Regions from separate parts of the Desulfitobacterium sp. PCE1 genome, predicted to be linked through region 2. Evidence: riboswitches for the same ligand, from Rfam matches in the RefSeq annotation. Region 2 holds a riboswitch; each other region holds the start of a gene.

Region 1 (7,703 bases), 770 kb from region 2:
ACGACTTAAGGCAGATGAAGTAGAAGGCCTGACGAAACCAACAGATACACCAGCCTACCGGGAGGTCTATGTAGCCTTTAATGGAGGTCTTTTGGCAGTTCATCCGGAGAAGCTGGATCTGCCTCAAGATCTTATTCTGGAAGGAGAAGCGGAGGTCCCGCTTAAGAGCGGAGAGAAGGTCAAGGTTAAAACTGTTTTCCAGCTTCTTAGGGAACAACTGCATGACTATACCCCGGAAGCCGTGGAAAAAGAATCGGGAATGGGGCCGGATACCCTTGTCCGTATAGCCAGAGAAATGGCCGCTGCCAAACCCCTTCATATCGTCTACGGGGCCAGTAATTATCAATGGTATCATGGGGATCTTAAGGGTCGGGCCTTGGCTCTAATCAATGTCCTAACGGGGAATATCGGGCAACCGGGTGCAGGGATTTCAACCTATGCCGGGCAATATCGAATCCGCTTAAAAGTAGGTGAATGGTGGGTTCCGGAAGGACGCAAGCAGAACTGGCTGCCCTTCCTCTATGTCCTTAATGGGCCTACACCCCGTATGAAAGCCGCCTACCCGGAACATGGAATCAAGGCCTTGATTTTCGGCTGGGGGAACCCCTTTGATCAACACAATATGGCTAATATTCTTCGCGAACGGGTCCAATCCGGAGAACTGGAATTCGTGGCAACGATGGACTTCCAAATGACCACAAGCTGTGAGTACAGTCATGTGGTTCTTCCAGGAGTCACTTGGTACGAAAAAACGGATCTGGTAGCAACTCCTGTCCATCCTTACCTCCAGCTGCAGCAGCCGGCCATCCCTCCTGTTTATGAGGGGAAACCCGAGCTCTGGATTATAAGAGAATTAGCAAAACGTTTGAATCCCGAATTTGAGAACTATTTTTACCCTGGACTGGAACCGGATCAGGCAGCCGAAGAGGCGATCAAACTCATGCTCCGCACCGGCGGGCCGGCGGTGGCGGGGATTAGCCTGGAACAGCTCAAGCAGGGACCGGTACGCTTAAAATCACAAGTTCCCGGCGATCGGCAGATTCCCTTTTATGAGCAAGTTCATTCAAAACTGCCTTTTCCACCTCAAAGTCTCCCCGCTAAGTTGGAGCAAACGGCTCAATTCGTCAAAAGCGGGCGGATTGAATTCTACAAAGATGAGGACATTTTCCTGGAATCGGGAGAACAACTGCCGGTCCATAAGCCGCCCTTTGTAGAAAGTGAATACGCTCTGCACCCGGAGGCCCGTGAGAAATATACCTTCAACTTTGTTACTCGTAACGCTATCTACCGGGTGCATTCCACCCATTCCAATAATATCTGGATGAACGAGCTGCAGGAAGGCAAAGCCAGGGTTTGGCTCAATCCAACGGATGCTGATGAAAAAGGAATTCGGGAAGGGGATGAAGTGGAGCTCTATAATGCCCGGGGAATTCTCAAAGCCTATGCTGTTCTTGATCCCGGAGTGGGGCGGAAAGTCGCCATGTTTGAACAGGGCTGGTGGAGCCGTTATCTTAAAGAGACTTCCTATAACAGCTTAACCTATCCCTTTATTAAGCCCACCCATGAAGCCTATTTTGTACCGGGGATGTGGGCCCCCAATACCGCATGGAATGAATGCCTCTGTGATGTTAAAAAGGGTGGTGAATCTTAATGAGATTGGGAATGGTCATTGATAGTGATAAATGCATCGGATGTCGTACCTGTACAGTTGCCTGTAAGTCCCATAATGCCCAGCCCCCCGGAACTTGGTGGAATCGGGTCTTTACTCTCGGGAGTTCCTATCATCAAAGCGCTGTCGGTGAAGAGGGGAATCTGCAAATGAACTTCCTGCCGGTGTCCTGTCAGATGTGTGACAATGCGCCCTGTGAAAAGGTCTGCCCTGTAGGAGCTACTTATACGGATGAACGGGGAGTCGTTTTGGTTGATTTTGAACGGTGCATCGGCTGTCGGTATTGCATTGCTGCCTGTCCCTATAATGTTCGGCAATTTAATTGGGAAGATCCGAAAGAAGCCAAGGAGCGGGCTGGATATAAAGAGGACTATGAATATGGCTATCCAGTTGATGTAAGGGACAAGGATAGAAGGTTAGTGTATACGCCCAACCGTCCGGTAGGGGTTGTGGAGAAATGTACCTTCTGTTTCCAATACACCTCCCAAGGGGAAGAGCCGGCTTGTGTTCAATCTTGTCCTTCCAGGGCGCGGATCTATGGCGATCTGGATGATCCGGACTCGGAAGTAAGCCGCTTAATCCGAGAACGTCAAGCCTTTCGTCTCAGGGAGGATTTAGGGACCCAACCTAAAGTTTATTATCTGTCCGCCAGCAAGCTCAACCGGTAGAAATTATAGAAAATAAAAAGAGTGATGACAAAATATAATCAAGAGAATAGAAAGGGTGAAAGAATTTTGGCACAGAATAATGTGGTGACCACTCGAACGGTGCCTGCTGCCGGCAAACCCTTCAATGGGATGCTTGTGCTGGCGGTAATCCTATTGCTGATAGGCTTGAGCGCCTGGGGATTTCAATTCAAGGAAGGTCTTATTGTCACCAATATGCGTAATTCCTTCAGCTGGGGACTCTATATTGCCACCTTTGCCTTTTTTGTAGGCATCGCTGCAGGTGGGTTGATCGTATCCTCCTCTGTCTATCTTTTTAACCTGGAGAACCTAAAACCCCTGACGAGGATTGCTTCCTTGTCGGCCTTTGCCTGTACCCTGGGAGCAGGGGCTATGATTCTGCCTGATATGGGTCGCATCGACCGGATCTATAATATACTCCTCCACCCCAATGTGAACTCTCCTCTTGTTTGGGATATGGTTGTTATCAGTGCTTACATGGTCGTAACCTTCTTAAGTGTGTATGTCCAGCTTCTTCCCGATTGGAAAAGGGAGGGACATGGTTTTTTTAAGGGTTGGACCAAGAACTATTCCCAAGAGGAGATAGAACGTTTCTCCCAAAAGTGGTCGAAGCGTGTGGCGATCATTGGCTTGCCCTTTGCCGTACTGATTCACACGGTCACTGCTTTGATCTTTGCCACCCAAGCCTCCCGGGGCTGGTGGAACACGGCGATACTACCCCCGGACTTTATTGCGGTAGCGGTGGCTTCGGGAACGGCCCTAGTGCTTTTAATTTCCCTCATTTATGTAGGGAAAGAAGGGTTTACTGAATATCAGGATGCCTTTAAGACGTTAGCCCTCATCGTAGCCGGTTCACTCCTGGTTCATTTTTTCTTCGTGGCTGTAGATCTGCTGATTCATGGCTGGTGGGGAGGGACCGAAGGTCATGAACTTTTCACCCTTCTCTTTGGCCAATATGGGATGATCTACGGCATAGAGCTTCTTTTGCCGGCCTTTACCATGCTGTTTTTCTTTACCCAAAAGGGCAAAAGTACGCGGCAAACCCTAATTCTTGGTTGTGTGCTGCTTTTTATAGGGGTTTTTGCCCACCGTATGATGCTGATGTTCCCGTCGTTTAATGCCATACCGTTAAGCTTCACTATTCATGGTACCGGTATCGAGGCCTGGGCATATCCTGTAGCCATCGGTGAATATCAAGAAGGGATATCTTCCTTTACCAGTTCCTGGCCCTATTTTCCCACGGGGATCGAAATGGCTTTAGGACTCTTTCCTTTTGGCGTGGTTCTGTTTGTCGTTTCTTTAGCCTTTCGATTATATTCCTTCTTGCCCAGCTCTCCGAAGAAATAAGCATCCCTAGTGCATAAAAGAGCGCAACGAACGGGTAAATTCGCTGCGCTCTCATTTTGCACTCCTAGAATGTAAATTGTTTAACTCTGTCTAAATAGCTTACTCCAGAATGGACTCGATAAAAAGAGTGCGCTTCTCCACGAGATTGTATTCTTTCGCTTGGACATTGGAAAGCTCGTCGTCGGCGACTAAAACCCTGACGATGGGGCGCATGGGCAGACTCTTATTTTGATCGACGATGATACCTGTTTCTCCGGTACTCAGTTTAACGGTACAGCCCGTGGGATATGCGGCAATATGTTTAAGAAACGTGATCACCAGATCCTTAGAGAAAAATTTCTCTGCGCTACCCATAAGAATTTCACAGGCTTCATGGGGCGGGATGCGGGTATGTCCTGGGCCGTCATTCACTAAATTATCATAGAAGTTAGCAATGCCTACAATCTGTGCCCACTGATGAACGGCATCTCCCTCCAGTTTACGGGGATAGCCGTTGCCATTGAGACGCTCATGGTGCTGGAAGGCAATATGGGCGCTCAATAAATTCAGTTCCCGTTTTGTTCTGAGTATATCGAAGCCGTGATTGGTGTGAGTTTGGTAAAGCTCCGCTTCCTCAGGAGTAAAGGGCTCTCGCTTATTTAACAGCTTCTTGGGCAATTTCACGGTGCCGATATCATGAAATAAGGCACCGATGGCTAATCCTTCCAGACTTTCCCGCTCCAGGCCTAAGGCCTTACCCAGTACAGTGGAGAGAACACATACATTGACGGAATGTGCAAAAATTTGATTGTCATAGGTCCTCATATCCGCTAATCCGATGAAGATATCCTTTTGGAAAAGGACATCCTGAATGATGTTGTCAATGTTCTTTTTTACATTAAAGCCATCAAAGTCTTTTCCTACTTTCACAGCTTGTACGGCATTATCCAGGGACGCCATGGCCTCACGCCGATGTTCTTCGGAGATAACATCCTCCACCACGATATCCTTACTTTCCTCGTCGTCAATATAGAGAATGCTGATACCAAGGGTTTTCAAACGTTCTATATAAGACTTGGTCAGAGACATTCCTCTTCCCAGGAGTACACGACCGTCATTGGTATAGATGGTTCGCCCCAGGATATCTCCTTCTTGAAGCCTGTTTATACTTAACTGACGCATTGAATTGTTCTTCCTTTCAAACTTATCTTCATAGATCAAATTTATAAAGAGGGGATCAATTTATAAAAAAGGGATATAAAATTAAAAATCGCCATGTGAACTGGCGACAAAGTAGTTTAAAGCTTAAGGCTTCGGTGGCTTGGCAATCATCAGGCATGTCCTGGAAGACCCATAGCTTTGCGTCCTTGGCTTTCGCCAAGTTTGCTATTGTCGACACTAAAGTGCAGGCTATACATATTTTATGTATCTAAAGTATAAGTTTTTTTATCACTCATCCTATTATAAATGTTAAGTTTTAGCTTCACAACATCTTCTCGCCCAAATGGGGAATTTTAAATAATAGGGTACATCCTCTATGAATCACGGAATATCTATGTTAGAATAGTCAGAATAGTTTATCTCTAAAGCGTTGAGGTGAAAAGAAATGATTCGTGAAGTTTATCCCCAAATTTATTTAAATGAAGTTCCATTGCCGAAAAATCCACTGAAGGCATTAAATAGCTATATTATCCTTTCCGAAGACCGTCCCCTGATTTTGGATACGGGGTTTAATAAGGAAGAGTGTAAAAAGGCTCTTATGGAAGGGATTGCTGCATCAGGCATTGATCTTAAACGGACAGATTTAGTGCTGACCCATATGCATATCGACCATTCCGGACTGGCCGACTATCTATGGAAACAAGGGTGTAAGGTCTATATCGGGAAGAAAGATGGCACCCTGCTGAATAACTTCAGAACTTCTCCTGAACTTGTGCTGAACCATCTGAGTGAGGGCCTTAATTTGAAACAAGGAATCGGGATAAAGGAGATAGAAGCCTTCGATATAGCTCCTAAGGAGCCTTTTGAATACACTCCACTGCAGGAAGGGGACTGTTTGGAGGTGGGGCCCTATCAATTCGAAGTTATCGATATTCCTGGTCATAGCCCAGGGCACATAGGTCTGTACGAAAGAAAGCATAAGCTGTTTTTCGGCGGGGATCATATTCTTAATGAGATAACTCCCAATATTACCTTTTGGCACTACAAAATCGATAGTCTGGGAAACTTTATTGAAAGCCTGAACAAGATTCGCCAGTTTGATATTGATTGGGTGTTTCCAGCTCATCGCAGCCTTATTCGAAACCACCGGCAACGAATTGACGAATTGATAGCTCATCACCAGGAACGACTCGAGGAAATCACCGGGATTCTGCGTGATGGTAAAAAAACCGTTATGGAGACAGCTGCAAGAATGCGCTGGGATTTGAACTATAAGAGCTGGAATGATTTTCCCCTAACCCAAAAGTGGTTTGCCTCTGGCGAAGCCATGGCTCATCTGGAGCATCTGGTGTATAAAGAAGAGGCCCAGCGAGTGAGTTTCGATGGGAAGCATTATTATGAATTGGTTAATCCGTGATAAAGGGAATTACTTCAGATGGTTTAGATAGATAAAGTTAGCCCGCCGGTTCCCGAAGGGAATTGGCGGGCTGCTTGTTGTGCACATTTTATGTATTTAGAAAAAATCTGAAAGCTAATTCTCCAGGATTTTGCTTTACACTGGTCGCTAGATAAGCTGCGCAGACAAAACTAACGCTCAAGCTCTTCGCTCCGAAAGGTACACCTGCGCCGCTAAGTCTTCTCTGTGGCAGGCGGCTTGGGCGAAACCCTCGCCCGGGTTTCGTGGCCAAATCGCTCCTCGAAAGCACTGCTTTCGCACTTGTTCTCAATGGCCGGTTGGAAACGTCCTGTTTCCAACCTTTCTCCGCTGCGTGCTTTCGCGAAGTTTTGTTTCCGCTCGCTTAAATTCGCTCACTCTTGTAAAGCAAAATCCTTGGGCTGTCTTTCGGGTTTGAGCGGCGCGTTGTAGGATACGCTACCAGACCCGAGCAAAGGTTTTCATCATCTGCCGCCCCGCGGCATGGCCGGCAGATGATGAAAAAGACCCCAGAAAAGACACGAAAAGACCCGCAAGCGTAGCTTTACGCACAAAAGCGAACGGATTTAGCGGAGGGGCGGTCGGGTCAATGTCGCTTTCTTAACGTAGCGAAGCCGCCGGTTCACATCAGGTATTACCCAGAGGTTTGGCGTAGCTGTTAAGAAAGCGAGTTGACCAGCCCCGGAGCTATGGAGTGAGCGATGTGCGTAAAGCTATGCGACCCAAGCAAGCTTTTTCGTCCTCTGCTGGTGCTGCGCCAGCGGCATAGCCGTCTACTCCTCAATAAGAACCTTAATGACATCTTTTCGACTGATGATTCCGATCATTTTTCCGTCCTCCATGATGGGCAATCGTTTCACATTATGCTTGATCATCAGAGAGGCGGCTTCCTCAATAGTAGCGTCTTTATTAAGGGTTATAACCTCTTGAGTCATAATCTCCGAGGCTTTGAGGGCAACTAATTTTTTTAGATCTGATTCATATTGCTTGACTCCACGGTAATAGATCAGAGCACCCAAGAATCCCACCGCTTCAGGAACCCGAGGGTTGGTTTCTTTATGAAGCAGGTCGCCTTCGCTGACAATACCAATTAAATTGCCGAAAAAGTCGAGGACTGGAACCCCGGAAATATGATGGTCACATAGTAGCTTAGCGATTTCTCTAATCTCGGTATTCGGTGAAATTGTAATAACATTAGTCTGCATAATATCCTGAACCTTCATTGCTAATACCCCCTTGACAATTACCTTGGGACATATTTTGTCTGAATTTAGTACTAGTATACCACGATTTTGACAAGAACAAATGAGGTAATCTGGTAAAAAAGGAAATAACAATCTTTCATAGAATTCTTAGACAAGAATTTTTTCTCATCTTTTACGAATTCCTGCCTATATTTAAGGTGAAAGGATGGGGTGCTATGAAG
Region 2 (7,703 bases):
TCATACCACAGGAATCACAAATATCTTTCATAGTAATAACTTGATAACCTTTATCAGCAAACAATTGCACGGATGAATCTATAATCTTTTTTTTAGTAGTATTGCTTTTATTTGACATTATAAAGTCTCCTTTCCATAGGGCGCGACACGCATGTCGTTTCTGATTTTACGACATGCGTGTCGCTTTGTCAAGCCCCGCAAACTTTTTTACACCATAACGGACTTTCACCGCCTCGTTAATCGCCATGGGTGCGCAACAATATAAATCGCCTCATGCTCACTGCATGAGGCGATTTATCATAGCTATTTCAGGGATCTTGAGGTAAATCCTTATTTTTTTGTTACGGGAAGCCATACTTCACATTTGTAATCATCCGAAGATTGATCTCCCTCAAAATAAACCTCAATGTCCGGCGCGTTCGCATATTCATAGCCGGATGTCGGCAGCCATTCGGTCACAATCCGCTTTTGCAGGCTTTGAATCGCATGCGGCATTGGGCCTACACACTCAAATATTGCCCAAGTACACTCCGGTACGGTATATTCACTCATTCCCTCCGGTACAGTTCGATCTGAAGAAACAGCAATATAATAGTCAAAGCTATTGCCGTCCATACATGTAGAAATGCCGAGCAATCCGACAGGTTGTTGATCCATAAGCGCAAGTATTCTCGGTATTGCTCCCTCCATAGTTGTTTTCTGCCAAAACTGAGGTACTTTCTCAAAGCTTTCTTCGAGGTTCATCGGGTAATGCTCTTTTACGCCAACGATGCGAAACGCTTCCTTTTTTTCTATTTTGTAATTCATTTCAGCCTCTCCTTTAATCGTTATTTTGAAGCTGATGGGAGGAAAGGCTTTCAGAGTAACTCCTTCGGATTTTGCATTTGAGGGAGGAAAGCCATGTACGCTTTGGAACGCGCGGTTAAAAGCGGTCGGGGAATCATACCCGTATTTTAATGCTACATCCAAAACCTTTTCGCCATTTTGCAATGCTACCGCCGCTAAAGACATTTTTCTTCTGCGGATATACTCAGAAAGCGGGGTTTCAGCCATATACGAGAACATTCTTTGAAAATGAAAACCTGAACAACCTGCGACTTTGCCCAATTCATGTAGGTCTATCTCATCTGTCAAATGTTCTTCGATGTAGTTTATCGCCTTATTGAGGTTTTCAAGCCATTCCATGTCATCACCTTCCTAATTAACTATAAGTCATCCCCTGCCTAATTACCTCTTAATACAGGATCTGAAAAAGAGAGGACCCTTTTGCTAATTTCATCTTCTATTAATGTTTTTGATATATTCATAGCTTGTATCATATCCCTGAGGCGGGCGTGCTGAGCAGTACCCTCTGCCAATTTTAGCTGGGCTTTTTCACATTTGCTGATAATTGAGGATACGGGCGGTAGCGCTGCTATCAATTCTTCTTTTGTATATTTCTCCGTAATATTTTCATCTTTTAGCAATGACGATGAAATATACATTGCCCTTATTCTGTTCTTAAGGAGTGTGTGCTGAGAGGTACCCTCCACAAATTTTGGCTGTGCTTTTTCACATCTACTGATAACTGATAAAACGACTTTTAGAGCCCTTTCTGATTCTGCACTTGTATATCTGTCCATGGTTTTTTACCTGCTTTCGTATCTTGAATTAGGGAATCTGTTTCGCTGATCCTCTATTGACTTCTCTATCATGGAATAAATCTCCTTTCCATAGATAAAAACACCCCGGAACCCTCCTTGCCAGGGATTCCGGAGTATTAGCTATGCCCACTGCATTTTGTTCTCTGCCATTCCTTGATCAGCCGGATTAGAACATTTCTCGGCTCATTCTGTCAATTTCTTGATTGACCTGGGCATATACACCAGGATAAATACTATCCGGCCCGCCCATGGTCAGACAGGGAATAAAATATTTCTTGCCGCATCTCCGACAAGCTCTCTCAACTGCCTCTGCGCATCGTTCAGGCTTCCAGTCTGGAAGATCAAGATACCCGCTGTCTATATCTCCCATGAAAGTAATTTTTCCACCATATTTCTCGATTAATTCAGGTGCGTTGTTGGTGGTCATAACACCTTGCCAGATATCAACTCCCATTTCGATCATAAAGGGAACCAGATTAGCAGCATAGGAATCACTGTGATGGACAATCACTTCCACACCATTCGCTTTATAGTAGCCATAGATTGTTTTATAGGCGGGGAGGAAAAACTTTTTAAACATTTCCGGAGAAATGAAAGAGTTGATCTGGCTGCCCCAATCGTCATGATGGAAAAGAGCGTCCGGATGGATTTTTTCAATGACGATTTTTGCATAAGCTAATTCGAATTCGGTAATGTAGTTGATCAGTTCGTGCATGGCTTCCGGTTCTTCATATAAGGCCATTAACGCGTCTTCCATACTCATCAGGTGATGAGTCATTTCAAATACTCCCGGTGCAGCCATCGCCGTCACAAATTCCTCATTCCGGTCGACAGCCTGGGCATGAGCGATAGCCGGGGCCCAGGTTTCATCATCTATGGGAATCTCAGGTGCTTTGACGTATTTTCTCCACTCCGTGATATCTTTTAAAACCTTATGTTCTTCATCATGTACAGGAAACGGCCCTATCTGCCCCTCCGGCCACATCCAGGTTATTCCCCAGGCTCCTTTGGAGGTCTGCCCCGGGGCAGGAAAACCAGCCATAGTTACGCTGGCCTCCATGATGAGATTCATAAACTCATACTGCTTTACATACCGGTCCGGATTTCCGCCCTTTATGGTTTCCAATAAATTTTGACGCTTTGTTAGCATATACATCTTACCCTCCTTGTCGTTAGGGATTTTCATTACTATAGCTATTAAACAAGCAGGTTGATAATTCCTTTTTCAATTCTTAACCTTTTTTAATAATTCTGGCATCTCAACATGTTTCTTCTTTTCTTTTTGAAACAAAGCTCCTGACTGTAGATTCTCCGCTTTAAATAAATCCTAGAAATAATAAAACCGTGACAAGTCGCCACGGTTTTATTTCTGTGAAGCACCTACTACCTCAAAAAACGCCAGCACAAACTGTAAGCCGTTATCCAAGTACCTTCGTATTTTTCATTCCACTCTTCAATCCTATCGTCACAAAAGAATATGGATGCCGATCTGTAAGCATAATCGCTTTATTTGCTTCCCATTTTATAATGTTTAGTCAGACAATAATGTGATAATTGTTTCTTCTACTTGTTGTTTAAAACTATCAAAATCTAAAAAGATGTTATTTTTAACAAGATATCTCAATATATCTTCGGGAAAAGTCCCACACTTCATATCATCACTATCATATCCTTTTTCCTCTGGTAAAACATTAAAAGATAGTTAAGTTAACCTAAGTATGAAGGCATCTAACGCTTTGGTCAAGCATTTTTTGGAGTCGGGTAAACTCAGCAGGAGGATGAACAGAGCAGTTCGACAGGAATAGTTCACCGACTCTTCCTGCCACTTACCCCATTCCTCGTGCTTGACCAAGCCTTCCGCTTCATCATCTGCAAAATTCGACAGTTTAACAAGTACTATCCTTTATATCTTCATATTCTATTGCAAACAACATTTCATCACTTAAATCTTCAATTTGGGCTAATCTATTGGCCTGGTTAACAAGAGCTTTTTCAAAAAAGTTTCTTACATCTCTTGCGTTGGCAAATGTATCCGAATCGCATTGTTTTTGGAAGAATGAATAGGCGGAGTCTTCTACTTGGCTTGACAGCCTTAGATTCGCCTTTTTACACATGGATTGTAAAATTAATATCAATTCCTCCGCGCTGTAGTCATCAAAGACAATAAATTTATTAAACCGTGACCGCAGACCCGGATTGGAATCCAAAAAACGCTCCATTGGTTCAGGATATCCTGCTACTATTACGACTAAATCTGCCCGGTGATCTTCCATGGCTTTGACAAGGGTATCGATGGCTTCAGTTCCAAAATCTGATTCTCCCCGGTTTTCTGTAAGAGAATAGGCTTCATCAATAAATAAGATACCGCCCTTCGCTTTGCTGATCACTTCCTGGGTTTTTAGAGCGGTTTGTCCCACATACCCGCCAACAAGCCCTGAACGGTCAGTTTCAATAAGCTGGCCCTTGGAAACCAATCCTAATGCTTTATATATTTCGGCCAGCAATCTGGCCACCGTTGTTTTTCCTGTTCCAGGGTTCCCCGAAAACACCAAATGCAAAGACATGGCCGGTTGACTGAAGCCCCGTTCCTCACGTATCTTTTGCACTTTAATCAAATTGACCAGACTATTCAGATCCTTTTTAACCCTAGCTAATCCGATCAGTTCATTCAATTCCTGGAGCAGTTGCTCAAGGTTTTTATTAGAACTGCCGGTTCTATCCACGTCCTCCGGATCTATCTCTTGGAATTCGTGCAGGTCTGTTGTTTCATATCCGTTATCTTCCAAGTACTCATTGAGATGCAATAAATACTCGTATAACGCCGTCGATTTGTTAATATCAATGTCATTGCAGCTTTCATACAAGAAATACTTACCCAGATATCCAAAAAACATGACAATCCCGGTCATTGTCTCCACGGCTTTCTTTGAGCGTGTACCTGTTTCACTAAGATGTTGATCAAGCTCTCTAATGATATCCAGAAAAGATGGGATCCCCTCTGCAAACTGGGGATTCTCTAGTATATATTTTTTCGAGGCTTCCACATCTATGGCATAAGCTCCGCCTATATTTAGATAATCCTTGATGATTTGGCTTTCAATCTCAGTTAAGTCGCCATCCGCTAAGGCTATATAAGTCAAGAAGTGTACTGCGGTTTGGAATAATTCATTTGCCAGGGATCTGCCATCCTTTAGTCCATATCCCGCTCTATCTATAGTGTCGTATAAACTTAAATAATCTTTCAGAACTCTTTGCTGATCGGCACGAATACCATTCCACTGCTCTCTAGTCCAAAGTTCCATTGCGGATACATCCATTTTAACTCTGCGCCGTCTGCTTTCCCTGACTTCTTTGGCCGCTTCATCATGTACTTCCCGGACCTCTCCAATTAACTTATTGATATCCTCATTAATAATGTCGACACCCTTATCGTAATAGGATTCTTTGTATTCGGTTAGCCTATCCAAAATTTCCTTTAAATAGTGCATTTGCACATAAGAATTCCCCGCTTGTCCTGCGTTATTTGCTTTTTCTTTTAACACTCCGATATTTTCTATCAGTGATGCCACATGATCACTTGTTGCTTTAAAACATGCATAACAGAGTTGATACTCTTCAGAAGGTCTGGCATCGATATTGAATGTGGCCTGGCAAAGTCTGCACTCAAAAACAGCATCGTTTGGTGATGTTGATTTGTTATCCCCATATAATATCTTTTTAAGTGAACTCCACATCACAACAACCTCTTTTCTTTCCTTTTCTTCAACTGTTTTTCACATAAATAACGGGACTCGCTCTTTAGCAATCTGGAGGGCTTTTTACATTAGGGCTTGCTAGCGAACTCAGTTTTTAGCCAAACTTGATCATCTTCACAACTCATATCAAAACTTTATATAGAAACCACCATTTCCCTATCACTATTAAAGAGCATATTTCGCAATTCTTCTAATATTCCACATCTTTTCTTCATTTCCTCTCCAATTTCCATTCTTTCTAGTTTTACATGTCTTCTGACTCAATTAAAATAGTGGGCTTTTGAAGTATGGAAATCGGGGCCATTACTCTCGAAAAATACTAATGTCATGCGGCTTTACCGCATAGCATTTTTTTGACCCTAACGTACAAAGTTGCGGAACTTATATAACGAAAGCCCGTCCTAAAAAGACAGTCTTTGCAACATTTTAGCAACCAAGCTATCCTAGCGCTTTCTGAGCGCCTTAGACCCTGCGACTTTGCACCACTGCCTTTAGACCAATTTTTCATAAGTTTCTTTTAGAAGTAAAGCATCTCTCTCTAAAAGAGGCCCTTCAGCTATGATACATCCTCGGACATCATAATCTTTTATAGCCCTTAGACATTCCTTATAATTAAAGTCGCTTTCCAGTAATGGAACATGACTTCTTTCGCCTTTCGCTGTGTACTTTATTCCCCCCATATGAATGTGTAAATCCTCCAGGGCAGTTCTGCCTAAATTATCAAGGACGTGCTTAAGAACACCAGCAAAATCGTCATAATTCTTAAGACCGCCGTTTGATCTCGCGTGAATATGAGAAAAATCAATGCAGAGCTTACATGAGGGAACCTCTTGACAAAGGGAAACCAGCTCTTCCAGCGTTCCAAACTGAGACCCCTTTCCAGTTGTCTCAAGCCTGTAATCTACGCCATAACTCGAAAGCTTCATTAAATTAATTTTAATTGTAGCGTAAGCAACTTCCTTGGAGTCATTCATGTAGAATCCCGGATGAAGTACCAGACTCCTTCCTCCGACCTTAGCTAACCCTTTTGCTGCATCAATTATTCTTTCGATTGATTGAATTTGTATAGCAGTATCATCTGAATTCAGGTTGATATAATGAGATGCGTGGGCCGAAAGGTAAAAGCCTTCCTTTTGCTTTGCTTCCAGAACAGCATCCTTGTTGTTATCCGTCACATTGACACTTCGAACAAACAGCAGTTCCATAGCATCCAGCCCTATAGACTTCAAATAGTGAATACCGGTTGCATAATTAAATCGTTTTATCCCATCGTATAGTGGCAAACCGGAAATGCCAAACAATAATTTTTCCACACTTATTCACAATAATCCGGGTTCTATTTATCCAATAAAACCCGGATTCCTTTCAAATAACCAAATATCCTATTTAGTACCTGGCGATCTTACCTGTTAATCGCTTGATCTCTATTTTGATAACGCATGTATACCAAATAGTCCTGTTTTCATATTTCTCCACTATTATTAGCGACCGTCTTTTCTACGAGCTGTTATAGTCTCCCCGGCAATACCCCAATTATCAGTATTGACCTCATCGATCACCACGACCGTTGTATTGGGGTTTTTGCCCAACACATCCACAAGTAACTGAGTAGCTCCTTTGATAAGCAATGCTTTCTTTTCCGGAGTGACGTTTTCATTCGTGATTCTAATATTTACATATGGCATAATAATTACTCCTCTCCATTCCCTAACTACACAATACATCCGAACTGATCTTACTAGGGGCTTTTAGCGGTTGCCTGATATGGCTCTTTAATTTAATATTTTCCAATCATAAAATCACCACCGTCTCAGGATAATTTAAAATTCACTTTACAGATACATACTCATTGCCTTCCACATAGAATCTCCAGGGATAATCTTTTGCTTCTTCAGCATAATCAATTCCCACGCGCTTCGTCGAAACGATACGGATGTCCTGTTCTGCGTCATCTTCCACATAAATTTCATCACCGCATAAATCCACTCCATTGGCAAGGATGTCGATGCCTAAGGCTGCACATAGTTTTCCAGGCCCGTTAGTTAGACCCCTCTTCTGACTTTTAGTGAGTTGCTCATAGGGTTTCCCATATCTTTTTTGGGCCATCCACTCAATTCCTTCTACCGGCTCAGCCGCCCTGATTAAAACTGCCTGAGGATTTCCTTCCTCCCTGGTGACAGTATTAAAGCAACAGTGTATTCCATAAATCGTAAACACATAGGAATAACCGGGTCCACCATACATAACCTCAACCCTGGGCGTCCTTTTGCCACCGTAGGAGTGAGCTGCTTTGTCATCAACACCC
Region 3 (7,703 bases), 1.2 Mb from region 2:
GGTAATCACATAAGGGTAACTCTGGAATAAATTCGGTTTAGCCGCTTGAAACCCCTGCTGCTCTGATCCTGTCATCGGGTGACCCCCAATAAAATAGACCGAATTCATCTGATTGGCTGCTCGGCATATGTCTATTTTTACACTTCCTACATCTGTGATGAGGCTGCCGGCGGGCACACAACCGACGACCTGGGCAAAACTTTCTGCCAGCAGGGAAATTGGTGTCGCCAGGATAACCATATCCACGTCAAGGATCTCCGGTATATCCTGCCAGCCCTCTTTGATCCATCCCCGGGCTTCTGCTTCTTTCAGACTTTCTTCATTGCATTCTACAGCGCAGACAGTCCAGCCCTGCCCTGCTAAGGCACCTGCCCAGGACCCTCCAATCAGGCCGAGGCCGATGACACAAGCACGGGGCTGCCTTTGCCCTGTCCATCCTCCGGACAAAACAGTTTCCCGACCTTTTTCCATTACCGACGAGCCCCTTTCACCGGTCTGCCCAGTGCTTGCGACAGAACAGCCAATTCCTCCATCATGGCGGCGAAATTAGCCAGGGTTAAGGATTGCTTGCCGTCAGATACGGCCTTTTCCGGCTGAGGATGCACCTCAACAAGGATACCATCCGCCCCGGCCGCTACTGCGGCTTTCGTCATGGCAGGCACCAGATTCCAACGTCCGGTTCCGTGACTGGGGTCAACAATAACCGGAAGATGGGAAAGGGACTGAAGAGCGGGAACCATACTTAAATCCAGAGTATTTCTGGTGTAGCTTTCAAAGGTACGAATCCCCCGCTCACAGAACATGACTTGGTAGTTGCCTCCATCCATAATGTACTCTGCAGCCATCATCCATTCTTCAAGGGTTGCCGAGGGTCCCCGCTTCAAGAGGATGGGTTTATTGGTTTTGGCTACTTCTTTAAGGAGGAAGAAGTTCTGCATATTGCGGGCCCCGATTTGCAGGATATCCGTATAATGGGCTACAAGCTCCACATCCCGCACATCCACTACTTCAGTTACGACCAGGAGCCCCGTCTCTTCTCTGGCTTCGGCGAGAAGTTTTAATCCATCCTCTTCCAAGCCCTGAAAAGCATAGGGAGAAGTACGGGGTTTGAAAGCTCCTCCTCTCAAAAAGGTAGCCCCTGCTTCTTTAACAGCGTGCGCAGTCTCTAAAATCTGGGACCGGCTTTCAACGCTGCAGGGTCCCGCCATTACGTGAATTTCGTCCCCGCCAATCTCATAGTCCCCTATCTTAACGATGGTATTCTCACTCTGAAACTCACGACTTACAAGCTTATAGGGTGCCAGAATGGGAACCACTTTTTCTACCCAAGGCAGGGCTTCCAGGTCCAGAGCCTTCAGTCGCGAACGATCTCCTACGGCACCAATGATAATCTTTTCTACCCCTTGGGATAGATGAATCTTAAATCCCTCCTGGCTCAAACGCTCATTGATTTCCTGAACTTCTGTCTCACCGGCTCCACGCTTTAATACGATAATCATAATTTTCCACTCCTTAACTACCATCCTACTTTTTTGTTTATATTACTCACTTGCAGCGTGAGCAAAATCTACCATAATACAACTCTACTCCACAAGATCTCTGCGTAAGTTAACCGCATCTCTTAGGTACACCGGGTGGATTTCTTCTTGAGTTAAAGAAGACTCTACATGAAGCAGCACTCGAATACATAGTGGCAGCGAGCCTGAAACAGGAATTTCATTCAGGCAGATCATAGGCACCCTATCCCAACCCAGTTGACGTGCGAAAGTGGCAGGAAATGCAACATCGATATCCTTGGTCAGGGTGAAGATGGCACTGATAATATCTTCCGTCGCTAAGGAATTACGCATCATCATCTCCTGCAAGAGTTCCTGTGTCGCTTGACGGATTTGTTCTACATCATTTTCTTGAATCGTAATGGCGCCACGTATACCACGAACCCTCGTCACATTACTTCATCTCCCTTTTAATCCATATTTTCTTTCGGAGACGCCCTATGTCCCAGGCCCACAGCCACCTCATCCAGATGCAATAAGCCCACTCCAAAGAAAACCGCCACCGACAAATGTTCATCTCTCCTGGCAATACCGATTTTCCCACCGATATTTAATCCCATAGCCTTTGGCATAATCTGACTCAATGCTTCCCGGGTGGCTCCGGCAACAGCCCCTTCATCTCCATGGGTTTCCTTAATGACCCCTTCCCGCTTGGCGGCAACTATGGCCCTTTCCACGATTTTTTTAATAGCTGTAAGATACTCACCGCCATAATCCACAGCCACAGTACGAATTCCGTGGCGACCAAAACCATCCTTCAAGTGTGCTTCTTCTTCACGGCTTTCGGCCATGGCCATGCGCAATGCCGCCATAGCAATTTTCTTACTTTCTGCAACCATTCTATTCATTCCTTTCCCTTAAGGGATTCCTTTGATTAGATTATCCATCTTTAATAGTACTACACTATGTACTTTTAGACATTAGTACATTTCCTAAAAAAGAGAATAAAAAAGACACCTACGGTGTCAATTATCTGATTCCACCGTCCTACCATCCTTCCATTATTCAATTGGGGGGAAAAATAGAAAACTAAACCGTCCTACAACTAGTATCTCTACATCAGATGTTGAATTGGATATTAAATTATATTATATGATGCATCCGATCGATTTTCAAGCTCGAATCTATAGTTCTGCATGGAAAAATCAATTGCGGATGACCATACAGATTTGGGTTCAGAATTAAGCTTGAGTGTCTTGGCTTTTCTTAATTCCTAGCACTTTACCCGCGACCAAGGCAATGACTGCCGAAGCTGCACTGAAGAGGGCTCCCATTTTTGCTGCTCCTTGCAGACCCGGATCGATAAAGGCCACGCCTGAAACGAACAGGGCGACTGTGAGTCCCATAGCCGCTACCACGCCCGCCACAAGAAGCTCTTTATACCCCATGCCCTTGGGAAAGGGAAAGCCGATAACTGTTGCCAAAGAGCCCATTAGGAATATTCCCAGAGTTTTTCCTCCTAAGAGGGCAATGAAAATGAGCCATGTGAGGGTGCTGATTTCCGAGAACTCCACGCCCGCATTGGTTAACCCGAACAAAAGCAGGCCAAAATCCACGAAAATTTTCCACTCGTGCTCAAATGTTTTCAAAGTAGAATGATCTTTGGGATCATCCTCAAACAAGCCGAATTCCTCCCTGGGAGGGTGGGGCAGGAAGGGAACGATGAAAACCAGGGCCAGAGCCGGATGAATATGAGCCAGATAAAGCCCTGCCCAACTCAGCACTCCCCCAAAGACGATATAAGGCCAGTAGCTCCGAACATTTTTGCGTCGAAGCAGATAAGCGACCAGCATCCCTCCCACAGTGAGCAATAACCAGATCGGGGCCACCGGATTGGCGGGGTCAGGGTAAAAGAAGGCGATAATCATGAGACCGATGCCATCATCGACAATAGCCAAGAGCAATAAAAAGGAGACGGCAGCATGATGAGCCCCAAACACTACCCTTGCCACCAACCAAGCTAAGGCGATATCGGTGGCTGTAGGTATGCCCCAACCTTTAGCGAATTCGGAACTCCCTATCAGGGCATTTAAACCAATAAATACAAGGGCCGGGCCCAGAACACCGCCAAGGGTGGCCATTAAGGGGTTGACGGCCCGTTTAATGGGATTTAAGCTCCCTCCAGGCAATAGGCTCTGGGTGATTTCAACAGCCGCTATAGCAAAAAAGAACACCATAAAAATATCATTAACAAAGAAATGAAGGGATAGGTCTCCCATAATTTCATTGTGCACAAAATGATGGTAATTCTCCGGCACTAAATTAGCCCAAACAAGTGCAATAAGAACACCTAGAATTAATGGTATTGAAAACTCCTGCAAAAAATTAATAGTCTTTTTCTTCGTACTCACTGGATCTCCCCCTCAAGTCAATAATAATGTGTAAATAGGATAGACAGACTCATAATGTCGCGGTCCTGTAAGCACTCCTTTCCTAAAAAAGCATACAAAAAGAGAGTAGTCCAAAAAGGAACTACTCTCCCCTAAGAAGTTCTAAGCACTTGTAGCTTGGCGATCTTAGTCGATCTTGCGCAACGACCTTAGACCCATAGCTTTAGCGTCCTTTGCTTTCACAAAGTTTGCCCCAACCATTAGAAATATTTAATTTTTAATAATTTAGTATAGCATAGATAAACTGCCTCAGGCAATAACCGAGCAACATCTTTTATCCCATGTCCTAGCGGCTGACTCTTAAAGTTTGGACATTATGCTCGATAATAACCGTCTGATTAAGCCGAGGCTCTGTCAGGGCGGAATCTTTCCTGATCACCTGTATGCGCACAATGGCGGATACATTGGTTCCATCCAACTGAAGTATTCCTCCTTGAACAGGGATCTCCAATTCCCCTCGTGCTAAGGTTCCGAGAACTTTTCCATTTTGGATCACGCGGACCGGTGCGGCGGGAACAGCTTTGAGGGTTATCAGGGATGTTTGAGAAGTCGCTTCCTGAATTAAATTCGGTGTGACCGTACTTGATACCGGCGTACTGTCCAAGGAAGGCGCTTCTACGTTCTGTGCCACGGAAATATAATAATCCACAGGATCTTTAGCTAACCCTAAAGCCATCTGAGCTAAAACCAAGAAGACAGCTGAGAGAACGACCGCCCGAATAATAGCCTTCTCGAATTTAAGCAGACCTGACGAATAATTATGCCGACGTTTATTGGCACGGGCTGTGGTTCTCCCGGAACGAGGAATAAATCCATTTCGCTTCTTATTCTTACTAAAAAATTGCAAAGGACGCATAAACTTCACCTCATCACCAGTTTATGCGTCCTGTGTAGAACTAAGACATGATTATTATTTTTAGAGCGTGCAGATTCTAGTCATTTATTAAAGCGTATTCTCCCGCTCCTCGGCCAGCCCGGTATCCCATGGCAAAAGCTGCTTGCAGATTATAGCCTCCTGTCACTCCATCCACATCCACTACTTCTCCGGCCCAATACAGACCCTTGACCTTTTTGGAAGCCATGGTCTTCGGATCGATTTCTTTGACATCCACTCCTCCAGCCGTCACGATGGCTGCAGCTAGAGGTAAGGTCTCTTTGATGGATAAAGGGAGCTCTTGCAACAAATGCACCAGGTATTTTCTTTCTTCCCTATTGATACTATTGACCACTCTCTCAGGGGGGATTTTAGACAATTGGATGATTATGGGAATCAAGCTTTTAGGGAGGATCTCATCCAGTGAGTTCTTGAATTGCTTATTTAAGTATTTCTTAAAATCTCTTTGTACCCTCTGATCCAATTGTTCTGCCGTCAAGGCAGGTTTGAGGTTGATAGTCAGGTGAACCTTTTCTCCGCGGGCCAATACTTCTCCCGCCCAGCGGCTCAAAGTAAGAATAATCGGGCCGGAGACACCGAAGTGAGTAAAAAGCATCTCTCCAAATTCTGTTTGCTGCTTTTTCCCGCTATACCACAAAGCGGCTTCCACATTCCTTAGGGAAAGCCCTTGAACCTGAGTCACCCAGTCTTCGTGAGTTCTCAACGGAACAAGAGATGGCCGCGGGGGGATAACCTTATGGCCTAGCTTATGAGCCATCTTGTAGCCATCTCCTGTGGAGCCTGTAGCTGGATAAGAACCGCCCCCCGTACAGATGATCACCGACTTTCCTTCAAGGATTTTTCCATTGCCTAAACGCACACCCCAGACCTTCTCTTCACGAAGAAGTATCTCTTCCACCGTTTGTCCGGTAGCCAACTCCACTCCCGCATCCATATTATACTTGAGCAAGGCCTCAACGATTTGCTCGGCATCATCAGAGATAGGGAATACTCGCCCTCCCCGTTCTATTTTGGTCTCAACACCATAATGGGAGAAGAAGTCGCGAAGTCTTACATTATCAAATTCTCTTAAGATCCCATGGAGAAAACGCCCATTGCCTGGGTAATTCCGGATAAAATCTCCCACATTCTCGGCATTGGTTAGGTTGCAACGTCCTTTACCCGAAATGGCGATTTTCCGTCCAGGGCGTTCTTTCTTTTCGATAAGCAGAACTTCAGCCCCCTTTAAGGCAGCTTGCCCCGCAGCCATAAGTCCGGCTGCTCCTGCTCCGACCACAATAACACGTTCTTCTTTCATCTTTAATCCTTCCTTGAATCTCAATATCCTCTTTGACTGTACAAACATAAATTTGCTTAAAGTTTTTGTGATTATCGCATTCTTATGCTATATTAGGTTTAAATTCAACTACGGGAGGAGTCACTATGGAATTGGATCAAAAAACAACTTTATTAATACAAATATCTGCTGCCGCAGCTACGAATGCCCTGGCCAACCTTCGTTCAGCCGTTACGGATGCCAAAGCCTTAGGGGTACCTAATGAAACCCTGCGCCAAACCATCGAGCTGGCTTTGGAAGTTCAGCAACAGCCACTTTCTCATACTCGGCATTTAACGAATCAACTCTTAAGGGAACCTGCGAAGAAAAAGTCCACCGGACAAGATGGCGCTTCCCCCGCTCTTCATGTGCACGGCCATAGCTGTGGCTGTGGCTGTAATCATCACAATCATTAATCACGAAAGAGTCTTCCCACTGTTGCCCTACCGAAAACGAAATCACTGATAGGCAGAGAAAACACGGCTTAGCCGTGTTTTCTATTTATTTTAGGAATCTAAGAATTAAAGATGCTATCACTTGAGGAAGAAGCGCAAGCGACACACATCGGGGGTTCAGAATTATCGAATACTTGCTTACCACAACGGGTACAATGCTTAGGACTTCCTTTATGGAGAAGAATTTTACCCGTGTAGTGACGATGAGACAGTTGCTTTTGCACAAATTCCAGGGCCTTCGGGTTGCAAATATTGACACAGCGCTGACAGCGGACGCATTTATAAGGTTCATAAATAAGGGTTAGTTCCTCTCCATTTTCTCTCTTGGCAAGTGCTGTTTGGGGGCAGATGGCTGCACAAACCCCGCAGTTAGTACATTTATTTCCCACCTGCAAAGCAGGGATTGGGATCTTGTCCTGGGGACTTCCTTCCATCCGCCTTACTAATAATTGGCGCGTACGGGGGATTGGGTAGGCTTCATCAGCTGTCAACCCAGGTAATATGCTTTCGAGCTTCTCCCAACCTTTCTGCTTCCACCCTCTTTTTTCCGCCGGCTTTTTGGGTAGGGCAGCTCTGCTTTTTTGACCAATTCCTGGTGTTTCAGCTTCTTCTGGTTGGTCAGGACTTACTTGGATGACTATCGGGGGATGATCCGGCCAATCCTCATGGATGGCTTTGAAGCTCTTCACACTTAAAGCACAGGCTCTTTTATCAGGGCACTCTGCACATTTCCCCGTATGGATGATAACCTTCTTCTCCTTCGCGGCGTGCATTAGGGTAAGCCACAGATCACCATCAATTATCCCCAAACAGGGGATCTCAAATCCTAAAGGTGCTGCCTGAGGACAATTGAGAGTAATCTCCTCACCTTCCTCAATGTAAGTATGCAGGAGGTCTGTCGAACGATCCACAAAGCCATCGCTAGGACAAACGGCCATACACACCCCACATTCGGTACACTTTTTGGCATCAATTTCGCGATATTCCGAAATAGCCTGATGAGGGCAACCCTCTATACATAACCGACAAGGCTTAGCATAGGGTTTTTTTGTATTTAAACAATTCTTATGATGATAGACCATTTGACATGTG

The links. Region 2 has a riboswitch for cyclic di-GMP ahead of DESPCE1_RS0108475 (AAA family ATPase). Riboswitches for the same ligand answer to the same signal wherever they lie in the genome.
Region 1: linked by a shared signal. The riboswitch ahead of DESPCE1_RS0104570 (HD-GYP domain-containing protein) and the one ahead of DESPCE1_RS0108475 (AAA family ATPase) in region 2 are both predicted to bind cyclic di-GMP.
Region 3: linked by a shared signal. The riboswitch ahead of DESPCE1_RS0114225 (Na+/H+ antiporter NhaA) and the one ahead of DESPCE1_RS0108475 (AAA family ATPase) in region 2 are both predicted to bind cyclic di-GMP.

Annotation. Positions count from the first base shown of each region.
Region 1 covers NZ_KB913023.1:918,305-926,007, forward strand. Annotated here, with positions in the region: gene DESPCE1_RS0104555 (molybdopterin-dependent oxidoreductase) at 1-1,651, shown strand, start outside; gene DESPCE1_RS0104560 (4Fe-4S dicluster domain-containing protein) at 1,651-2,337, shown strand; gene nrfD (NrfD/PsrC family molybdoenzyme membrane anchor subunit) at 2,404-3,702, shown strand; gene DESPCE1_RS0104570 (HD-GYP domain-containing protein) at 3,802-4,863, opposite strand; cyclic di-GMP riboswitch class I at 4,994-5,079, opposite strand; gene DESPCE1_RS0104575 (MBL fold metallo-hydrolase) at 5,288-6,259, shown strand; gene DESPCE1_RS0104580 (CBS domain-containing protein) at 7,051-7,500, opposite strand; gene DESPCE1_RS0104585 (Ig-like domain-containing alpha-2-macroglobulin family protein) at 7,698-7,703, shown strand, end outside.
Region 2 covers NZ_KB913023.1:1,689,014-1,696,716, reverse strand. Annotated here, with positions in the region: gene DESPCE1_RS0108495 (TetR/AcrR family transcriptional regulator) at 1-118, opposite strand, end outside; gene DESPCE1_RS0108490 (AraC family transcriptional regulator) at 331-1,185, opposite strand; gene DESPCE1_RS0108485 (hypothetical protein) at 1,224-1,622, opposite strand; gene DESPCE1_RS0108480 (uroporphyrinogen decarboxylase family protein) at 1,810-2,793, opposite strand; gene DESPCE1_RS22470 (DUF3102 domain-containing protein) at 3,346-3,495, opposite strand; gene DESPCE1_RS0108475 (AAA family ATPase) at 3,530-5,377, opposite strand; cyclic di-GMP riboswitch class I at 5,824-5,898, opposite strand; gene DESPCE1_RS0108470 (TIM barrel protein) at 5,890-6,711, opposite strand; gene DESPCE1_RS0108465 (2-hydroxymuconate tautomerase family protein) at 6,880-7,083, opposite strand; gene DESPCE1_RS0108460 (DNA-3-methyladenine glycosylase) at 7,226-7,703, opposite strand, start outside.
Region 3 covers NZ_KB913023.1:2,854,589-2,862,291, forward strand. Annotated here, with positions in the region: gene DESPCE1_RS0114205 (prephenate dehydrogenase) at 1-471, opposite strand, end outside; gene aroF (3-deoxy-7-phosphoheptulonate synthase) at 471-1,499, opposite strand; gene aroH (chorismate mutase) at 1,584-1,949, opposite strand; gene DESPCE1_RS0114220 (HutP family protein) at 1,967-2,395, opposite strand; gene DESPCE1_RS0114225 (Na+/H+ antiporter NhaA) at 2,738-3,907, opposite strand; cyclic di-GMP riboswitch class I at 4,055-4,149, opposite strand; gene DESPCE1_RS0114230 (hypothetical protein) at 4,233-4,802, opposite strand; gene DESPCE1_RS0114235 (NAD(P)/FAD-dependent oxidoreductase) at 4,879-6,138, opposite strand; gene DESPCE1_RS0114240 (hypothetical protein) at 6,264-6,572, shown strand; gene DESPCE1_RS0114245 (4Fe-4S dicluster domain-containing protein) at 6,671-7,703, opposite strand, start outside.